Regions from separate parts of the Bacillus sp. LR_5 genome, predicted to be linked through region 2. Evidence: riboswitches for the same ligand, from Rfam matches in the RefSeq annotation. Region 2 holds a riboswitch; each other region holds the start of a gene.

Region 1 (4,260 bases), on a different contig from region 2:
ACGCAAGATCTTTTATGCCTCCTTCATTCCGATAAAGGACATCATCCGTCCAGTTTTCCCCTGATCGCGGCGGTGAGAATAGAAAAGAGACGGCTCGCTTTCCGTGCATAAACCGCTGACAGAAATTTGTTCACTTGCCAAACCGCTGTCCATCAGTATAAGACGGTTCAGCTCTTTCAGATCAAGCTGATATTGTGCCTTTGCCGTCTGATTAACGGCAAGGTCTGCTGAAACCGGCAATGCGCGGACAGCATCCATGACGCGGTCGTCTACCGTATAGCATGCACCGCTGATAGACGGGCCAATAACAGCGTAAATATCTGAGGGATTTGAACCTTCCTTCTCAATCCATTGCTTCACCATTTCTCTGCCAATCTGTTTGACGGTGCCTTTCCACCCGGCATGGGCGACTCCGACAAGCGACTTAACCGGATCATAAAAGAAAAGAGGCACACAATCAGCAAAGCATAATGCTAAAAATACATTTTTTTCATTTGTATATAGCCCGTCCGTTGCTTTTAGAGCCGTGTGATACTCACGGGCGCCTTTTCCCCTATCCCTCTGCGTCACTTTCTGAACGCGATTATCATGTGTCTGATCAGCGAATACCCAAGACTGCAAATCAGTATTAAACATATCGGCAATATATTCACGATTTTTAACTACATCTGCATCTTTGTCATGAACGTGCAATCCTGTATTTAACGATTCAAAAGGCTTTTGGCTGACACCGCCGTTTTTTGTCGTAAATCCGGCAATGACTTTTTTGTTGTTTTGATTCGTTTGAACCCAGTCTTGTATCATGAGTGTCGAGGGTGTGGTAAGACTGAATGGGTGATATGTATTCATGATGATCCAACCTTTCGACAAACATTTAAAAAAGCGGAATTTCCCACTTATTTTACCACATCTTACTGCATTCGTTGAGCGCCGATTTGCATATTTCTAAATGAAATGTGCCGGAAGAATCGAGACTTCCGGCATTTGCCAATCTGCGGCAGACAAGCAGGTTTATGCATGTGGTTCACTTAATCGGACCAAGATTACATCTTCCCCGATTTTTACTATATTTCGCCATGGAATGACCAATTCCTCTTCTTTTCCAAAAAATCCGAGAACTTTCCCATTTCCTCCGAGTATGATCGCCTGAATTTTTCCAGTGGTCACATTGATATCAATATCACCAATACTCCCCAGCTTTTTTCCGTTTGAGACATTGACGACATCCTTTACCTGAAATTCTGAAATGCTGATCATTCCATCACGTCCTTTTTCCGTCCTTTTGTTCAAGTATATGAACGGGCAGGCTGAACCTTGTCAGCAAGAAGAAATTTTCATGTCATTGTTCTTTTTTCCGGCTGCACCAGCTGATGATAAAATCGAGTATAATTTTTGTATACTCTACTAGCTGCTCAATCGATACCTTCTCGTTCACAGAGTGTGCATTGTGCAGATCTCCAGGACCGTATATTACGCATGGAATACCGGCATCATACAGCCATCCGCCATCTGTAACTGATTGAGAAACGTCAATAATTGGACACTCCCGTTTCACTTTCTCATGAGAGGCAGTTAGCGCTAAGACGCCTGGGTGGCCAGGGTCAACTTCCAATGCCGGAAAAATTTCTCCTCTGTCTTCTATCATAGATGAGCCTCCCCACTTGAATACAGGGCGGTTTTCCCTAAGCCAAATATCACTGTCACTCAGCCGATTGACGTAATCTTCTATTTCCGCTGCCACTTGGTCATGGGTTTCATTCGGATAAAAATGGACTGTGATCCACAACCGGCATTCGTCCGCTATAAAAGCCGCATGTCTGCCGCCTTCTATAACTGCCGGGTTAATCGTATTTGTGCCTGGTTTAAAACCGGGATAACTTTTCATAATAGACCAGTGGCGCTCAAGTTCACCGAGCCCCCCAATGATTTTTGCCATTTTTTCAATTGCGCTTGCTCCGAATGTTCCTCCGCCTGCGTGAATCATATTCCGTCTCGTTCCATCATGAAATGTTTGACTGCTTTTGATTTCGATCCAGCCTGTAATGACACCGCCTTGGCCTTGAATATGCATATCGCTCGTATCCGCGACAATTGCAAAATCAGCGTGGTAGCCCCTCTTGCAGCATTCAAGTGTGCCGGCTTCTCCAACTTCCTCCCCAATAACCGATTGCAGAATCAGATCACCGGGAAGTTCAATGCCTGCTTCACGAATCAATTTGACAGCAAACAGCACACACGCCATTCCGCCCTTCATATCGGAAGCGCCCCGCCCGATTAAGAGACCGTTTTTTTCAATTGGATGAAATGGATCATGCTCCCATTCTTCATCCTCTTTTACCTCTGCCACATCTACATGGCCATTGATAATCAGGCTATAATAATCTGCTGAATCTGTTCCTTTTAGCTTCCCTACAACATTGGGATCGCCAGGGTACACATCCCATTTGTCGATCGAGAATCCCAATTCATTTAAATATCCCGCAATCCAAGACTGAATGCCCTCTGTATTTCTTGCAGGCGGAGCGGGTGTTTGATAAGAAATCAGCGTTTTCGCAAGCTGAATAAGCTCCTCCTTATGTTCTTCCACTTTTTTTTGCAAAGAGTCTATTTGTTGATCCAATGTAAATCCGCTCCTATTCTTTAAAATCAAAAAAGCCGTTTCAAATGTGATGAAACGGCTTAATAAAAACAAACGGAGTCCGATGTACTCCGCTTTTCACCGCTTCCCTCCGCTGGCATGATCCAGATCAGGTCAAAAGGGTTGAGACAAAGTCTCTCTCAGCTTCGCAAAGCACCCCTAGGATGAATCTATATATGTTTGTCAGGCATTCGTTATCGGCTCAGCTCTTGTTAAAAACGGCCGATCCTGATTCCATAATACATGGATTGGCGTATCAAAAAAAGCGGAAAGTATTTGATCAGTAAGCATTTCCTTTATTTCTCCGGATTCAAAGACCTCTCCCTGTTTTAATAATAGGGCTTTATCAAAGACAGGCAAAATTTCTTCAGCATGATGAGTCACATAAAGGATAGATGGTGCATTTTCTTTGTTTGCAATGTATGTAATCGTATCTAACAGCTTTTCCCGGGCAATAAAATCCAGTCCTGTGACTGGTTCATCCAGTATCAGCAACTCCGGATCGGCCATTAGTGCTCTAGCAATCAACGCTCTTTGTTTTTCCCCTTGAGAAAGGGTTTCATAGCGGCGATCGGCATATTCAATTGCTCCCAAGTCCTCTAACAAACCTATCGCTTTTTCCCTGGTTTCCTTACTTGGCGTTTCATATAACCCAATCGAAGCGTAAGCTCCGCTCAAAGCAATTTCAAAGGCTGAATCTGCCGGATACAATTTTTGCTGAAGAGCTGCTGAGACGAGGCCAATTTTACGTCTGAGCTTTTCCCCAAGCTCTGTTTTGCCAAATTCATGGCCAAGCACCTGCATCTCGCCTGATGTTGGAAAATAATATGAGCAAAGCATATTTAACAGCGCTGTCTTCCCGGCGCCATTTAGGCCGTAAAGCACCCAATTTTCCTTTTCTTCCACCTTCCAATGAATATCTCTCAGTATCCATTTCCCATTCCGTTTTAGTGAAACATTGTCAAGCTGCAAAATCATCGTGGTCCTCCTCTTTATTGCCTTTTATAATTGTTTTAATTTTCATAAAACTTTGTACGAACTAGGATACCTTACTTTTTCCAAAACGTAAACCATCCGTAATCAATAGAAAAGCCTTTAAAACAACATCGTTTTAAAGGCTTTTCATTATTGATGAATATTTTTATTCATTTGTTTGATAGCCGCTTTTTCAAGTCTGGACACCTGCGCTTGAGAAATTCCGATTTCCTCGGCGACTTCCATTTGGGTTTTCCCTTGGAAGAATCGCTTTCTCAAAATCATTTTTTCCCTATTATTCAGCCTTCTCATGCCCTCTTTTAAAGCCAGCTCTTCAATCCATTGTGAATCTGTGTTACGCTCATCACTGATTTGGTCCATCACATAGATCGGGTCTCCGCCGTCGTTATAGATCGGTTCAAATAGAGAAACCGGATCCTGGATGGCATCAAGCGCAAATACAATTTCCTCATGCGGTACTTCAAGAACTTTTGCGATGTCTTCTGCAGTCGGCTCCTTGCTTGTCTCACTGATTAACCGCTCTCTTACCTGAAGCGCCTTGTAAGCGATGTCCCGGAGTGATCTTGAGACACGGATCGGGTTATTATCACGTAAATACCTGCGGATCTCTCCGATAATCATAGGTA
Region 2 (4,260 bases):
CTCCACATGCACATCATCCTGAATAAAAGATGCACCAAAGATGTCACCAGACGCATACGGCTCTTTTTCTAACACCTCTTCTTTTGAATACCAGCTGACAGAGTCCAAATCGTCCATCTGTCTCAGCTGCAGCACATCTTCTTCAGAAAATGCAAGCTTAAACATACCGCCGTTATGCTGCCTGATATCCACACCGGATAATGCATAAAGCTCTTCTCCAAGACCTTTGTACAGACGCTGACTGTGCATAGCGAAATCAAAAAACGCGTCACGTTCCTCGCATTCGGCATGGGCGCCCAGCATTCCGGCAGCGGCTCTTGTCGTTCTGCCGCCCATTGTTCCGCTTTCAAACAATGCGGTGCTTTTGTTTTCCTTTGCCAAATGATAAGCAATCGCGGAACCGATAATTCCGCCTCCAATCACCACTGCTTCATAATGCCTTTTCATAGCGCATCTCCTTTAGCTTACGGGAATATCGTCTGGCTGCTTCCAAGGGCTCAGCGGAAGAGAAAATTCCTGACATAACAGCAATGCCGTCTGCCCCTGCTTGTTTTACGTCTCTTAACCTGTCCGGCGTCATCCCCCCGATGGCTATAACCGGGATGGAAATCCGCTGTTTGATATCTGACAGCAAAGATACTCCTCTGCCTTCAAGACCCTTTTTGCAATCCGTTTCAAACACATGGCCGAACAGCACGTAGTCCGCGTCTTCCTTTTCTGCTTGAACCGCTTCCTCCAGTGAATGCACCGACCTCCCGATATGAAGGTGTGGAAATCTGGCTCTGACCTGCTTCGGTGAAAAGCTGCCGCTTGGCAGCTGCACGCGGTGAATAGTAGAGAAAAGTGCAATATCCACGCGCCCGTTCATCACCAATTTTCGTTTATCTATACCGCCTTCAAAAATAAGATCGAGCAGTTTCAAAATATCCGCCGCCGATTTTGAGCGTTCCCGAATGTGAATAAAATCAACTTCATTCTGAATCGTAATGATGATTCTCGCTAGCTCTTCTACCGGCTTGCTGTCATCCGTTATGGCGTGAAGCTCCACATTCCTCCACCTCTTTTATGGCGCTGTCAGACCAGCCTTCTTTTCGATAGGCCATTCCCCAAAATTGATATTCATAGTAGCTGGAGATGACAAAATTCTCTTTCATCTTGGCACGTACTTCCTCCGTGCTGTTTTCCGCCAGCTCATCAAAGCGGTTGATTTGCTCCTCGACCTGTTGTCTAAACCAATCACCGCCGTATGTCCCAATCCACTTTTGATAAATCGGATGCCCAGGATCGCAATGCAGCAATTTTTCACCAACCTCATAATAAAGCCAGTAGCATGGCAGCAGGGCCGCTAAGATTTCTGCGAAATTCCCGCTCAAAACCGAACGGTACATATGGGATGTATAAGAGTACGCAGTAGGAGACGGCTTAAACGCCTTATGCTCTTCCTCGCTGATTTCCAACAGCTCGGCAAACTCCCGATGAAGCGCCATTTCCGCCTCATATGTACCTTGGGCATGGCTTGCCATCCGCCCCGTTGTATAAAGGTCCTTCGCATAAGCGGCGCCAAATGACTGCACCTTTGCAAAATGCGTTAAATAATAGGAATCCTGAAGTACGTAGTATTTAAAACGGTCAATCGGAAGTGTTCCGTCACCGATTCCTTGAACGAACGGATGGACAAAGCTCCCCTCCCACCATTCTGCGGCTGCACTGCGGCATTCTTCTGAAAACTTCACAAATCATTCCCCCTCTGAAAATAAAAAAACCACTTTCCCGCAAGGAAAAGTGGTTTGGAATTGGCATAGTAAAATAACACAAATACCGCTCCACTTCCCTACGCAGGTCTGAACCTGTTCAAGTTATGAGGGTCTAAAAGTCACACTTTTATCTCAGCCCTTATGAAGGGCACCCCTAGTGGTTAAACGAATACATATTGAATTGTTCTGCACCTCTATATTAACACGAATCCTTATTTGGTCAAGATTTATCCTTCCAATGTTTTCTTAAGATCCGTTACGTACCCCCGAGATCCGGTGACAATTAAACGGTCTCCAAGTTTCAGCCTCGTATCCCCATGAGGAACGATGCTGTCCACACCTCTGAAGATCCTGACAAAGATGACGTCACCTGTTAAAGGGAATTCCCGTAAAATGACACCATCATATTTACTGTTCTCCATATTAATTTGATACAGCGAAGACTCTTGGTTCGTGAGCAGCTTCATGACGCCAGGCGCTTCAATCAGTGCGCGAAGCAGCGTTTTTGTCGACAGCAGAATAGAAAAGATGCTGATTCCCTGCTCCTTCAGAGCTGCTTCATGCTCCGGTGATCCTACGCTTGCAATGACTCTTTCTGTGCCTTTATTTTTTGCAAGTAATGCAATGTCTGCATTCATATCTTCATTTCCTGTCGCCACAACGAGGATATCCGTTTCAAAAATGCCGAGTGATTCAAGCGTCTCGTGTTCATAGTCAGAAATTGTTTCAACAGCAAACACTGATTCTGACAGCTTTTCCTCCGCATTCTCTTGGTAGACGTGTACAACACGCACGTCATACTCTTCCTCTGGCAATTCGAGTGTGACAGGCAAAGTCATTTGATTGGCGCCAATGAACGTAATCGTCTTTTTCTCCTCCGGCTGCTCTTCCCGTTTGTATAATTTTTTAAAACAGATCGGCGTAAAAATACTTGCAATGACGGCTACTAAAATTAACGCTCCTGACATATTTGCACTGATCACGTGAAGCTGCTGCCCGATTGTTGCAGCGGCAATCACGAGCGAAAGCGTTGATGTCAGCAGGAAACCAGACGCGAAAATGGTTCGGTTATCATACCACTTCTTTAAGTACATGACAGGAATGATTTTGCTGACTAACAGCGCCAGCAGCAGGAGCGGAATCATGATTAAAATTGTTTTATCCTGGAAAAGAGTCCAAATATCAAGCTTCACACCGACCATCACGAAGAAAATCGGTATTAAGAACCCATAACCGAATGAGTCCAGCTGCTGAACAAGTTCTTTGTTTGGCGAAAGCAGGGAAACAAGAACCCCCGCTAAGAAAGCGCCGAGAATATTTTCCGCCCCAAGTGATTCAGACAGGGCAACGAGTACAATGATTAACGTAAAAATGGCACGCGTCCCGATCTGGATCGTCCCTTTTGACATGGATTGAACAAAAGAGCGATGTTTGAAGACCCGGCCGAAAAAGTAAAGCACCACTCCGGCCGCAAACAGAATCATCAGGAGCCACATGTTTCCGCTGTCCTCTCCGTATAAAGAAGAAAAAACAGCAAGAAGAATCATCGTGGCCAAATCAGCAATAACAGCAACAAGCAAAATAATCTGCCCGATATTCGAATTCATGATCCGTTCTTCTTTTAATGTTGGAACGACAACGCCTAATGAAATCGTTGAAATAATCAGGGTCATCAAAAATGCATTTTGGATAAATCCGGCCAAGACGAACCCATAGGACAAGAGCAATGATAAAATAAAAATACCGACGAAAATAACAGATGCCGCAGCAAACGTATTCGGCGCTTCCTTGCCATTCGGCAGGAACTGCTTTTTCTTTCCTTTCTCAAACGACGAAAAATCAATTTCAAGCCCGCTTAAAAACATTAAAAAGATAAATCCGAGCATAGAGAGTGTCTGGAGCCAGGTGTCACCCTCCACAACTAAATTAAGGCCGCTTTTCCCAATTATCAGCCCCATAATGATTTCAGCAACAACAACCGGGATGCTGAGTTTAAACCGATGCAAAAGGATGGGTGTCAAAAATGCAACGATAAGTACAACAACTAAAGATGCGACAGATGTATGCGCCATAATCAGAACCTCCTTTTTAAGTCAGGGTTATGCTAGTTCTCACTCAGAGAACAAAACCTCATTTTTAAAAAACATAACGCGATTTTAACAAGGGTGATGATGAAAAATAAAGTGATAAGGTCTTAATCCTGTTTAGAAAATGATTCTTCTTCTATAATTTGCACATAAAAGCTTGTGATGACTCACAACACTTTGCTTCATAATAAATAAAACAATCGGTAAGGAGGATACCGCATGGCTTACGATATCATCAGCGATATTCATGGCTGCTATGACGAAATGACTGCATTAATCCAAAAGCTTGGCTATACAACCAAAAATGGAGTACCTGTCCATGAAGAAGGCAGGGTGCTTGTTTTTGCCGGAGATTTAACTGACAGAGGGCCCAAATCGATAGAGGTCATCCGATTTGTAGCCGGCGCTTACGAAAAAGG
Region 3 (4,260 bases), on a different contig from region 2:
GCAGACGAGCAGGTTATGCATGCGGTTCATTTAATCGGACCAAGATTACATCTTCCCCGATTTTTACTATATTTCGCCATGGAATGACCAATTCCTCTTCTTTTCCAAAAAATCCGAGAACTTTCCCATTTCCTCCTAGTATGATCGCCTGAATTTTGCCAGTGGTCACATTGATATCTATATCACCAATGCTCCCCAGCTTTTTTCCGTTTGAGACATTGACGACATCCTTCACCTGAAATTCTGAAATGCTGATCATTCCATCACGTCCTTTTTCCGTCCTTTTTTCAAGTATATGAACGGGCGGGCTGAACCTTGTCAGCAAGAAAAAATTTTCATGGTCACTGTTCTTTTTTACAGCTGCACCAGCCGATGATAAAATTGAGCATAATTTTCGTATAATCTACCAGCTGCTCAATCGATACCTCCTCGTTCACGGAGTGTGCATTGTGAAGATCTCCAGGTCCGTAAATCACGCTTGGAATGCCGGCATTATACAGCCATCCTCCGTCTGTAACGGATTGAGAAACGTCAATAACCGGACGCTCCCGTTTCACTTTCTGATGAGACGCTGTAAGCGCTGAGACGCCTGGGTGGCCAGGGTCAACTTCCAGTGCCGGAAAAATTTCTCCTCTGTCTTCAATCATAGATGAGCCTCCCCACTTGAAGACAGGGCGGTTTTCCCTAAGCCAAATATCACTGTCACTCAGCCGGTTAATGTAATCTTCTATTTCCGCTGCCACTTGTTCATGGGTTTCATTCGGGTAAAAATGGACTGTGATCCACAGCCGGCACTCGTCAGCTATAAAAGCCGCATGTCTGCCGCCTTCTATGACAGCCGGGTTAATCGTATTTGTGCCTGGTTTAAAACCGGGATAACGTTTCATGATAGACCAGTGGCGCTCCAGTTCCCCGAGCCCCGCAATGATTTTTGCCATTTTTTCAATTGCGCTTGCTCCGAATGTTCCTCCGCCTGCATGAATCATATTCCGCCTCGTCCCATCATGAAACGTTTGACTGCTTTTGATTTCAATCCAGCCTGTAATGACACCGCCTTGACCTTGAATATGCATATCGCTCGTATCCGCGACAACTGCAAAATCAGCATGATAGCCCCTCTTGCAGCATTCAAGCGTGCCGGCTTCTCCGACTTCCTCCCCGATAACCGATTGCAGAATCAAATCACCGGGAAGTTCAATGTCGGCTTCACGAATCAATTTCACCGCAAACAGCACACACGCCATTCCGCCTTTCATATCAGAAGCGCCTCGCCCGATTAAGAGACCGTTTTTTTCAATTGGATGAAACGGATCATGCTCCCACTCCTCATCCTCTTTTACCTCTGCCACATCTACATGGCCATTGATGATCAAGCTATGATAATCTGCTGAATCTGTTCCCTTTAGTAGACCTACAACATTGGGATCTCCTGGGTACACGTCCCATTTATCGATCGAGAATCCCATTTCATTTAAAAACCCAGCAATCCAGGACTGAATGCCGTCGGTATTTCTTGCAGGCGGAGCAGGTGTTTTATAGGACATCAGCGTTTTTGCTAGCTGAATAAGCTCCTCCTTTTGATCTTCCACCTTTGTTAACAGAGAGTCTATTTGTTGATTCAATGTGATCCGCTCCTATTCTTTAAAATCAAAAAAGCCGTTTCAAATGTTATGAAACGGCTTAATAAAAACAAACAGAGTCCTATGTACTCCGTTTTTTCACCGCTTCCCTCCGCTGGCATGATCCAGATCAGGTCAAAAGGGTTAAGACAAAGTCTCTCTCAGCTTCGCAAAGCACCCCTAGGATGAATCGATATGTGTTTGTCAGGCATTCGTTATCGGCTCGGCTCTTGTTAAAAACGGCCGATCCTGATTCCATAATACATGGATTGGCGTATCAAAAAAAGCGGAAAGTATTTGATCAGTAAGCATTTCCTTTATTTCTCCCGATTTAAAGACCTCTCCCTGTTTTAACAAAAGGGCTTTGTCAAAGATCGGCAAAATTTCTTCCGCATGATGAGTCACGTAAAGGATCGATGGCGCATTTTCTTTATTTGCAATGTATGTAATCGTGTCTAACAGCTTTTCCCGGGCAATAAAATCCAGTCCTGTGACCGGTTCGTCCAGTATCAGCAGCTCCGGATCAGCCATTAGCGCTCTTGCAATCAAGGCTCTTTGTTTTTCTCCTTGAGAAAGGGTTTCATAGCGGCGGTCGGCATATTCAATTGCTCCCAAGTCCTCTAACAAACCAATCGCTTTTTCCCTGATTTCTGCACTTGGTGTTTCATATAATCCAATCGAAGCGTAAGCTCCGCTCAAAGCAATTTCAAATGCCGAATCTGCCGGATAAAATTTTTGCTGAAGAGCCGCTGAGACGAGGCCAATTTTCCGTCTAAGTTTCTCCCCAAGCTCCGTTTTACCAAATTCATGGCCAAGCACCTGCATCTCGCCCGATGTTGGAAAATAATAAGAGCAAAGCATATTTAACAGCGCTGTCTTTCCAGCGCCATTCAGTCCGTAAAGCACCCAATTTTCCTTTTCTTCCACCTTCCAATGAATATCTCTCAGTATCCATTTTCCATTCCGTTTTAGTGAGACATTGTCAAGCTGCAAAATCATCGTGGTCCTCCTCTTTACTGCCTTTATAATTATTTAAATTTTCATAAAACTTTGTACGAACTAGGATACCTTATTTTTTCCAAAACGTAAACCGCCCGCAATCAATAGAAAAGCCTTTAAAACAAAATCGTTTTAAAGGCTTTTCTTTCATTATTGATGAATATTCTTATTCATTTGTTTGATAGCCGCTTTTTCAAGTCTGGACACCTGCGCTTGGGAAATCCCGATTTCCTCGGCTACTTCCATTTGAGTTTTCCCTTGGAAGAATCGCTTTCTCAAAATCATTTTTTCCCTATCATTCAGCCTTCTCATGCCCTCTTTTAAAGCCAGCTCTTCAATCCATTGTGAATCTTTATTGCGTTCATCACTGATTTGATCCATCACATAAATCGGGTCTCCGCCGTCGTTATAGATCGGTTCAAATAGAGAAACCGGATCCTGGATGGCATCAAGCGCAAATACGATTTCCTCATGCGGTACTTCAAGAACTTTTGCGATGTCTTCTGCAGTCGGCTCCTTGCTTGTCTCACTGATTAACCGCTCTCTTACCTGAAGTGCCTTATAAGCGATATCCCGGAGTGATCTTGAGACACGGATCGGGTTATTATCGCGTAAATACCTGCGGATCTCTCCGATAATCATAGGTACAGCGTATGTTGAAAACTTAACATTGTGGCTTAGGTCAAAATTATCAATGGATTTCATTAGTCCGATGCAGCCGACCTGAAATAAGTCATCAACATACTCTCCTCTGTTATTAAATCTTTGAATGACACTTAAGACAAGACGCAAGTTCCCGTTTACAAGCTTTTCTCTTGCTGAATCATCGCCTTCATCCTGCAGCTGCCTAAACAGCTTTCTCATCTCTTCATTCTTGAGTACTGGTAATTTGGAGGTATCCACCCCGCAGATTTCGACTTTATTTCTCGACACTTTTTTCCCTCCCTACAGGAGCTGCTGTACAACGTTAAGTATCTCCTTGGGTGGGAAAAATATGCACTGCGTTCAGACCGAAAAATAGTCATAATTGGGAAATCCTTGTAGAATCAAGGGATTACCCGTAAAAATTTTTTTACACCATTTTGTTGAATTCTTTTCGCAATCTTTTAATGATTCGTTTCTCAAGACGAGAAATATAGGACTGGGAAATCCCCATCATATCCGCTACATCCTTTTGGGTCTTTTCCTCCTCGCCGACAAGGCCAAAACGTAGTTCCATGATTTGTTTTTCCCTCTCATTGAGCTGTTCAAGCGCTTTTTTCAAAAGCTTTTTATCTACGTTAGCTTCTATGTCTTTTGTGATGATGTCATCGTCAGTGCCGAGCACATCAGAAAGCAAAAGCTCATTGCCGTCCCAATCAATATTAAGCGGCTCATCAAAGGAAACCTCTGAACGGATTTTGTTGTTTCTCCTTAAATACATCAGGATTTCGTTTTCTATACAGCGGGAGGCATAGGTCGCCAGCTTGATTTTCTTTTCTGGATTGAACGTATTCACAGCTTTGATTAATCCGATGGTACCGATGCTGATTAAATCCTCTATATTAATTCCCGTATTTTCAAATTTACGGGCGATATAGACGACCAGGCGCAAATTGCGTTCAATCAAAATGGCGCGAGCCGCCTGATCGCCGTTTGGGAG
Region 4 (4,260 bases), on a different contig from region 2:
TTGCTTCAAGCACATTTTCAATCCAAGGGTGCGCTTCAACAAAAATGCGGTCATGATCGGATTTATCGATACCGCCTTGAATGTCAAGGTCTGTCACCACGGCAACCTCTACTTTCCCTACAGTGATCGGCGTATCTAGAGGCAGAGTGAATGTGAACGGAAATTGATGCTCTTCACCAGGCTGTATGGTAAATGAACCAGTGACCCGGAAAGAATGAATTGTAGCGTATTTCCGGTGCTCTTCATCGTCTTTTACAATGACATATCGTGTGCTAAGCTGTAAATCGATATAACGGATGTCCTGAGCGATTTTTCCGCCTTTGACATGTACCGTTCCCTGTACTTCTTCTCCTGGAAAATATGCGTCTTTTTCTAAAATTGTATCTACTTTTGCAGCTCCAATTCCGGCACTTGCCGCAAGCTTCTTAAAAAATGACATGTTAGATCTTCCCCTTTTTCTTTTTTCTCAACAGATATACGTAAGAAGGCGGAAAAAAGATTCGTTTGATTCATACTTTTTTCCTATTATTCGTCTCGGCCTAGGGACAGACTAAGAATAATATTGAAAATAAAGGAGTGGATGGAAGTGAATAAAGAAAGTTTGGTTGCGGATGAATTACACAGAATGTTTTTGGCTGGTGAGCTGCAAATCACAGTAGAGGAGGATATAAACAATATTTCCGAAAGGCTGAGAAACGGCGATCTCAGTTTAGACCGATTAAGCGGTGAAGACGCGTTTATAAAAGAAACGGTAAATGAGGCTTTAAGAAGAGTGGAGCAATAAAAAAGAGACGGCATCTCATCTTTGAGATCCCGTCTCTTTTTGTGGTCTTTACTGCAAGATAAAAGCGTAATTGCTCACCCGAGCCACCCCTTTTCTAACAGAAGATCTGACAGTTCATCATGGAGATAAACAGTTGTATCTAATTGATCATGCAATGCTCTTCTGATGTGGGGATTTTCGGTTTCTGTTATTGCGACAGTGTATTTGTTAATGCTGGTTTTTATTGTTGTTAACAAATCAAGAATATCTTTGGGACAAAGACTTTGTTCAATGGGAAACCACCTCCTTTGTTTTTTTAGCAGCTCCTGATAAGAAAGTATTTGACTTTGTTTCTTGCTTCTATACAAAATGCTATAATAAGCAACAAATTTTGTTGGGGGGTGTGATGATGAAGCAGATTATTGCGATGGGGGGCGGGGGTTTTTCGATGGAGCCGGATAATTTGTCCCTCGATCAATATATCCTCAATCAATCAAAACGAGAGCAGCCTCGTATTTGTTTTTTGCCGACGGCGAGCGGAGATTCCCAAAACTATATTCAGCGGTTTTATCATGCATTTCAAACATTGGATTGCGTGCCGTCTCATTTATCTTTGTTTAAGCCGCCATCATCAGATTTAGCTTCTTTTGTTATGGAAATGGACGTGATTTATGTTGGCGGGGGAAATACGCGGAATTTACTTGTGTTATGGAAAGAGTGGGGGCTGGACCATATTCTCAGGGAAGCATGGAAGAACGGTGTGGTTTTAGCTGGAATAAGTGCCGGTGCGATCTGCTGGTTTGAAGAAGGGGTGACAGATTCAGCCGGACCGCTGACAAGTTTGAAAAGTTTAGGTTTTTTGCAAGGGAGCTTTTGTCCCCATTATGACGGGGAAAAGGATCGGAGACCGGCATACCACCAGCTGATATCTAACAAGTTCTTATGCAGTGGCTATGCAGCGGATGATGGGGCTGCTCTCCATTTCATAAATGATCAGCTGTTTCAGACTATGAGTTCAAGGTCGGGTGCAAAGGCATATCGGGTGATGATGGCTGAACATGAAATAGCTGAAATCCCGTTGCCGGTCAAATATTTAGGGTGAAATTAGCTGAATATTATCTATATTCCTCTTTTTTTCAGATTGATTTTATGATAAGATGAGTGCGAAATCAATAGTTACTGGGGGTGCCCGCTTTCGGGCTGAGAGAGAAGGCAAGCTTCTTAACCCTTTGGACCTGATCTGGTTCGTACCAGCGTGGGGAAGTAGAGGAATTGTTTTTGTTATTGTCTTGCTGGGCAATAATATGTTTCTTTCTGACTGTAACCGGGTTCATTTATATGAATCCGGTTTTTTGTGCTGGTTATGGGCTTGATTTTGTCCTTTCAAACGTAGAGAGGGGAAGGAAAAGTAATGCAAAACAATTCAGTGCAGCAAGCCAACATTTCCATTATGTCAAGTTTTTCAGGCAGCAAGAAGGTATACGTGGAGGGTTCTTCTTCGGACATCCAAGTACCGATGAGGGAGATCCTATTGAGTCCGACGACGGGATCGTTCGGCGAAGAGGAAAATGCGCCTGTGCGTGTCTATGATACAAGCGGACCGTATACGGACCCTGAAGTAACCATTAATATTCAAGAAGGATTAAAGCCGCTCCGCCAAAAATGGATCACAGAGCGCGGTGACGTGGAAGAGTATGAAGGTCGGGCTATAAAACCAGAAGATAACGGTTATAAAAAAGCAAATCCAAACGTAAGCTACCCAGGATTAAAGCGGAAACCGCTGAGGGCGAAGGCAGGTCAAAATGTCACTCAAATGCACTATGCAAAAAAGGGGATCATTACACCTGAGATGGAATTTATCGCCATTCGTGAGCATGTGTCTCCTGAATTCGTCAGAGACGAGGTAGCCAGCGGCCGGGCGATTATTCCTTCAAACATTAATCACCCTGAAAGTGAGCCAATGATTATCGGCCGGAATTTTCATGTGAAGATTAATGCGAATATCGGGAATTCAGCGGTTACGTCATCCATTGAAGAAGAAGTGGAAAAAATGACGTGGGCCATCCGCTGGGGAGCGGATACGATGATGGATCTCTCTACCGGAAAAGATATTCATACGACGCGTGAATGGATTATCCGCAATTGCCCCGTGCCTGTGGGAACTGTTCCGATTTATCAGGCGCTTGAAAAAGTAAACGGCGTAGCGGAGGATTTAACGTGGGAGATTTATCGTGATACGCTAATCGAGCAGGCAGAGCAGGGAGTGGATTATTTTACGATTCACGCGGGTGTTTTGCTTAGGTATGTACCGCTGACTGCCAAACGGACAACTGGTATCGTGTCACGCGGGGGAGCGATTATGGCGCAGTGGTGTCTGGCTCATCATCAAGAAAGCTTTTTATACACACATTTTGAAGAAATCTGTGAGATTATGAAAATGTATGATATTGCTTTCTCTCTTGGGGATGGTTTGCGTCCCGGATCAATTGCTGATGCCAATGACGAAGCGCAGTTTGCTGAATTAGAGACGCTTGGAGAGCTGACGCAAATTGCCTGGAAGCATGATGTTCAGGTGATGATTGAGGGTCCTGGCCATGTTCCGATGCATAAAATCAAAGAGAATGTCGATAAACAAATGGACATTTGTAAAGAAGCGCCTTTTTACACATTGGGGCCGTTGACAACGGATATTGCCCCGGGATATGACCATATTACTTCAGCGATCGGAGCGGCGATGATCGGTTGGTACGGGACAGCAATGCTTTGTTATGTAACGCCGAAGGAGCATTTAGGGCTGCCAAACCGTGATGATGTTCGTGAAGGAGTCATTACATATAAGATCGCTGCGCACGCTGCGGACCTTGCAAAAGGGCATCCCGGAGCGCAAATCCGGGATGATGCGTTATCGAAAGCCCGTTTTGAATTCCGCTGGCGGGATCAGTTTAATTTATCTCTTGATCCGGAGAGAGCCCTTGAATACCATGATGAAACCCTGCCTGCTGAAGGAGCAAAAACCGCTCACTTTTGTTCCATGTGCGGTCCGAAATTTTGCAGCATGAGAATTTCACAGGATATTCGGGATTATGCGAAGAAAAACGATCTCAGTGAAGCAGAAGCTATAAATAAAGGATTAAAAGAAAAAGCAAAAGAGTTTGTCGATACGGGAAGCAATTTATATCAATAAAAAAAATGAAGATGGAGAATGCTCCATCTTCATTTTTTTTAGAAAAACAGAGAGCGTCGAAGCGGCGGAATACTCTGTTCAAAGCGGAAAACATTTTCTGGATCATATTTCGTTTTGACACGGCGGAGTCGTTCAACGTTTTCGCCGTAATATGTTCTTGGCCAGTTTCTGATTTCGATATCTGGCCAATTTACGTAGTCTCCCATCGTTTCTCTCGAAAGGGACGTTCTCAGCCCCTCAATCCAGCGGACGTTTTGTCTTTTTTCTCCAGGGGATGTCCAGTTTGTTAAGTATTCCTGGGCAATGATTGCAT

Evidence for each region. A riboswitch is a leader RNA that binds a small molecule or an ion and turns the genes downstream of it on or off. The one in region 2 is predicted to bind thiamine pyrophosphate.
Region 1: it holds a riboswitch for thiamine pyrophosphate, as region 2 does, so the genes downstream of both, ylmB (N-formyl-4-amino-5-aminomethyl-2-methylpyrimidine deformylase) here and tenA (thiaminase II) in region 2, are expected to answer to the same signal.
Region 3: it holds a riboswitch for thiamine pyrophosphate, as region 2 does, so the genes downstream of both, RAC86_RS12270 (acetylornithine deacetylase) here and tenA (thiaminase II) in region 2, are expected to answer to the same signal.
Region 4: it holds a riboswitch for thiamine pyrophosphate, as region 2 does, so the genes downstream of both, thiC (phosphomethylpyrimidine synthase ThiC) here and tenA (thiaminase II) in region 2, are expected to answer to the same signal.

Annotation. Positions count from the first base shown of each region.
Region 1 is NZ_JAVAXX010000047.1:19,862-24,121, forward strand. It holds gene RAC86_RS12470 (YggS family pyridoxal phosphate-dependent enzyme) at 1-6, opposite strand, end outside; gene pgeF (peptidoglycan editing factor PgeF) at 13-849, opposite strand; gene RAC86_RS12480 (YlmC/YmxH family sporulation protein) at 1,012-1,257, opposite strand; gene ylmB (N-formyl-4-amino-5-aminomethyl-2-methylpyrimidine deformylase) at 1,340-2,620, opposite strand; TPP riboswitch at 2,708-2,809, opposite strand; gene RAC86_RS12490 (ABC transporter ATP-binding protein) at 2,822-3,616, opposite strand; gene sigG (RNA polymerase sporulation sigma factor SigG) at 3,764-4,260, opposite strand, start outside.
Region 2 is NZ_JAVAXX010000081.1:6,237-10,496, forward strand. It holds gene thiO (glycine oxidase ThiO) at 1-447, opposite strand, end outside; gene tenI (thiazole tautomerase TenI) at 431-1,048, opposite strand; gene tenA (thiaminase II) at 1,023-1,733, opposite strand; TPP riboswitch at 1,812-1,920, opposite strand; gene RAC86_RS17285 (monovalent cation:proton antiporter family protein) at 1,982-3,826, opposite strand; gene prpE (bis(5'-nucleosyl)-tetraphosphatase PrpE) at 4,061-4,260, shown strand, end outside.
Region 3 is NZ_JAVAXX010000046.1:6,967-11,226, reverse strand. It holds gene RAC86_RS12275 (YlmC/YmxH family sporulation protein) at 14-259, opposite strand; gene RAC86_RS12270 (acetylornithine deacetylase) at 342-1,622, opposite strand; TPP riboswitch at 1,710-1,811, opposite strand; gene RAC86_RS12265 (ABC transporter ATP-binding protein) at 1,824-2,618, opposite strand; gene sigG (RNA polymerase sporulation sigma factor SigG) at 2,769-3,551, opposite strand; gene sigE (RNA polymerase sporulation sigma factor SigE) at 3,691-4,260, opposite strand, start outside.
Region 4 is NZ_JAVAXX010000287.1:3,085-7,344, reverse strand. It holds gene spo0M (sporulation control protein Spo0M) at 1-439, opposite strand, end outside; gene RAC86_RS32015 (hypothetical protein) at 581-784, shown strand; gene RAC86_RS32010 (spore coat protein) at 859-1,131, opposite strand; gene RAC86_RS32005 (Type 1 glutamine amidotransferase-like domain-containing protein) at 1,173-1,865, shown strand; TPP riboswitch at 1,935-2,042, shown strand; gene thiC (phosphomethylpyrimidine synthase ThiC) at 2,175-3,947, shown strand; gene RAC86_RS31995 (FAD-binding oxidoreductase) at 3,986-4,260, opposite strand, start outside.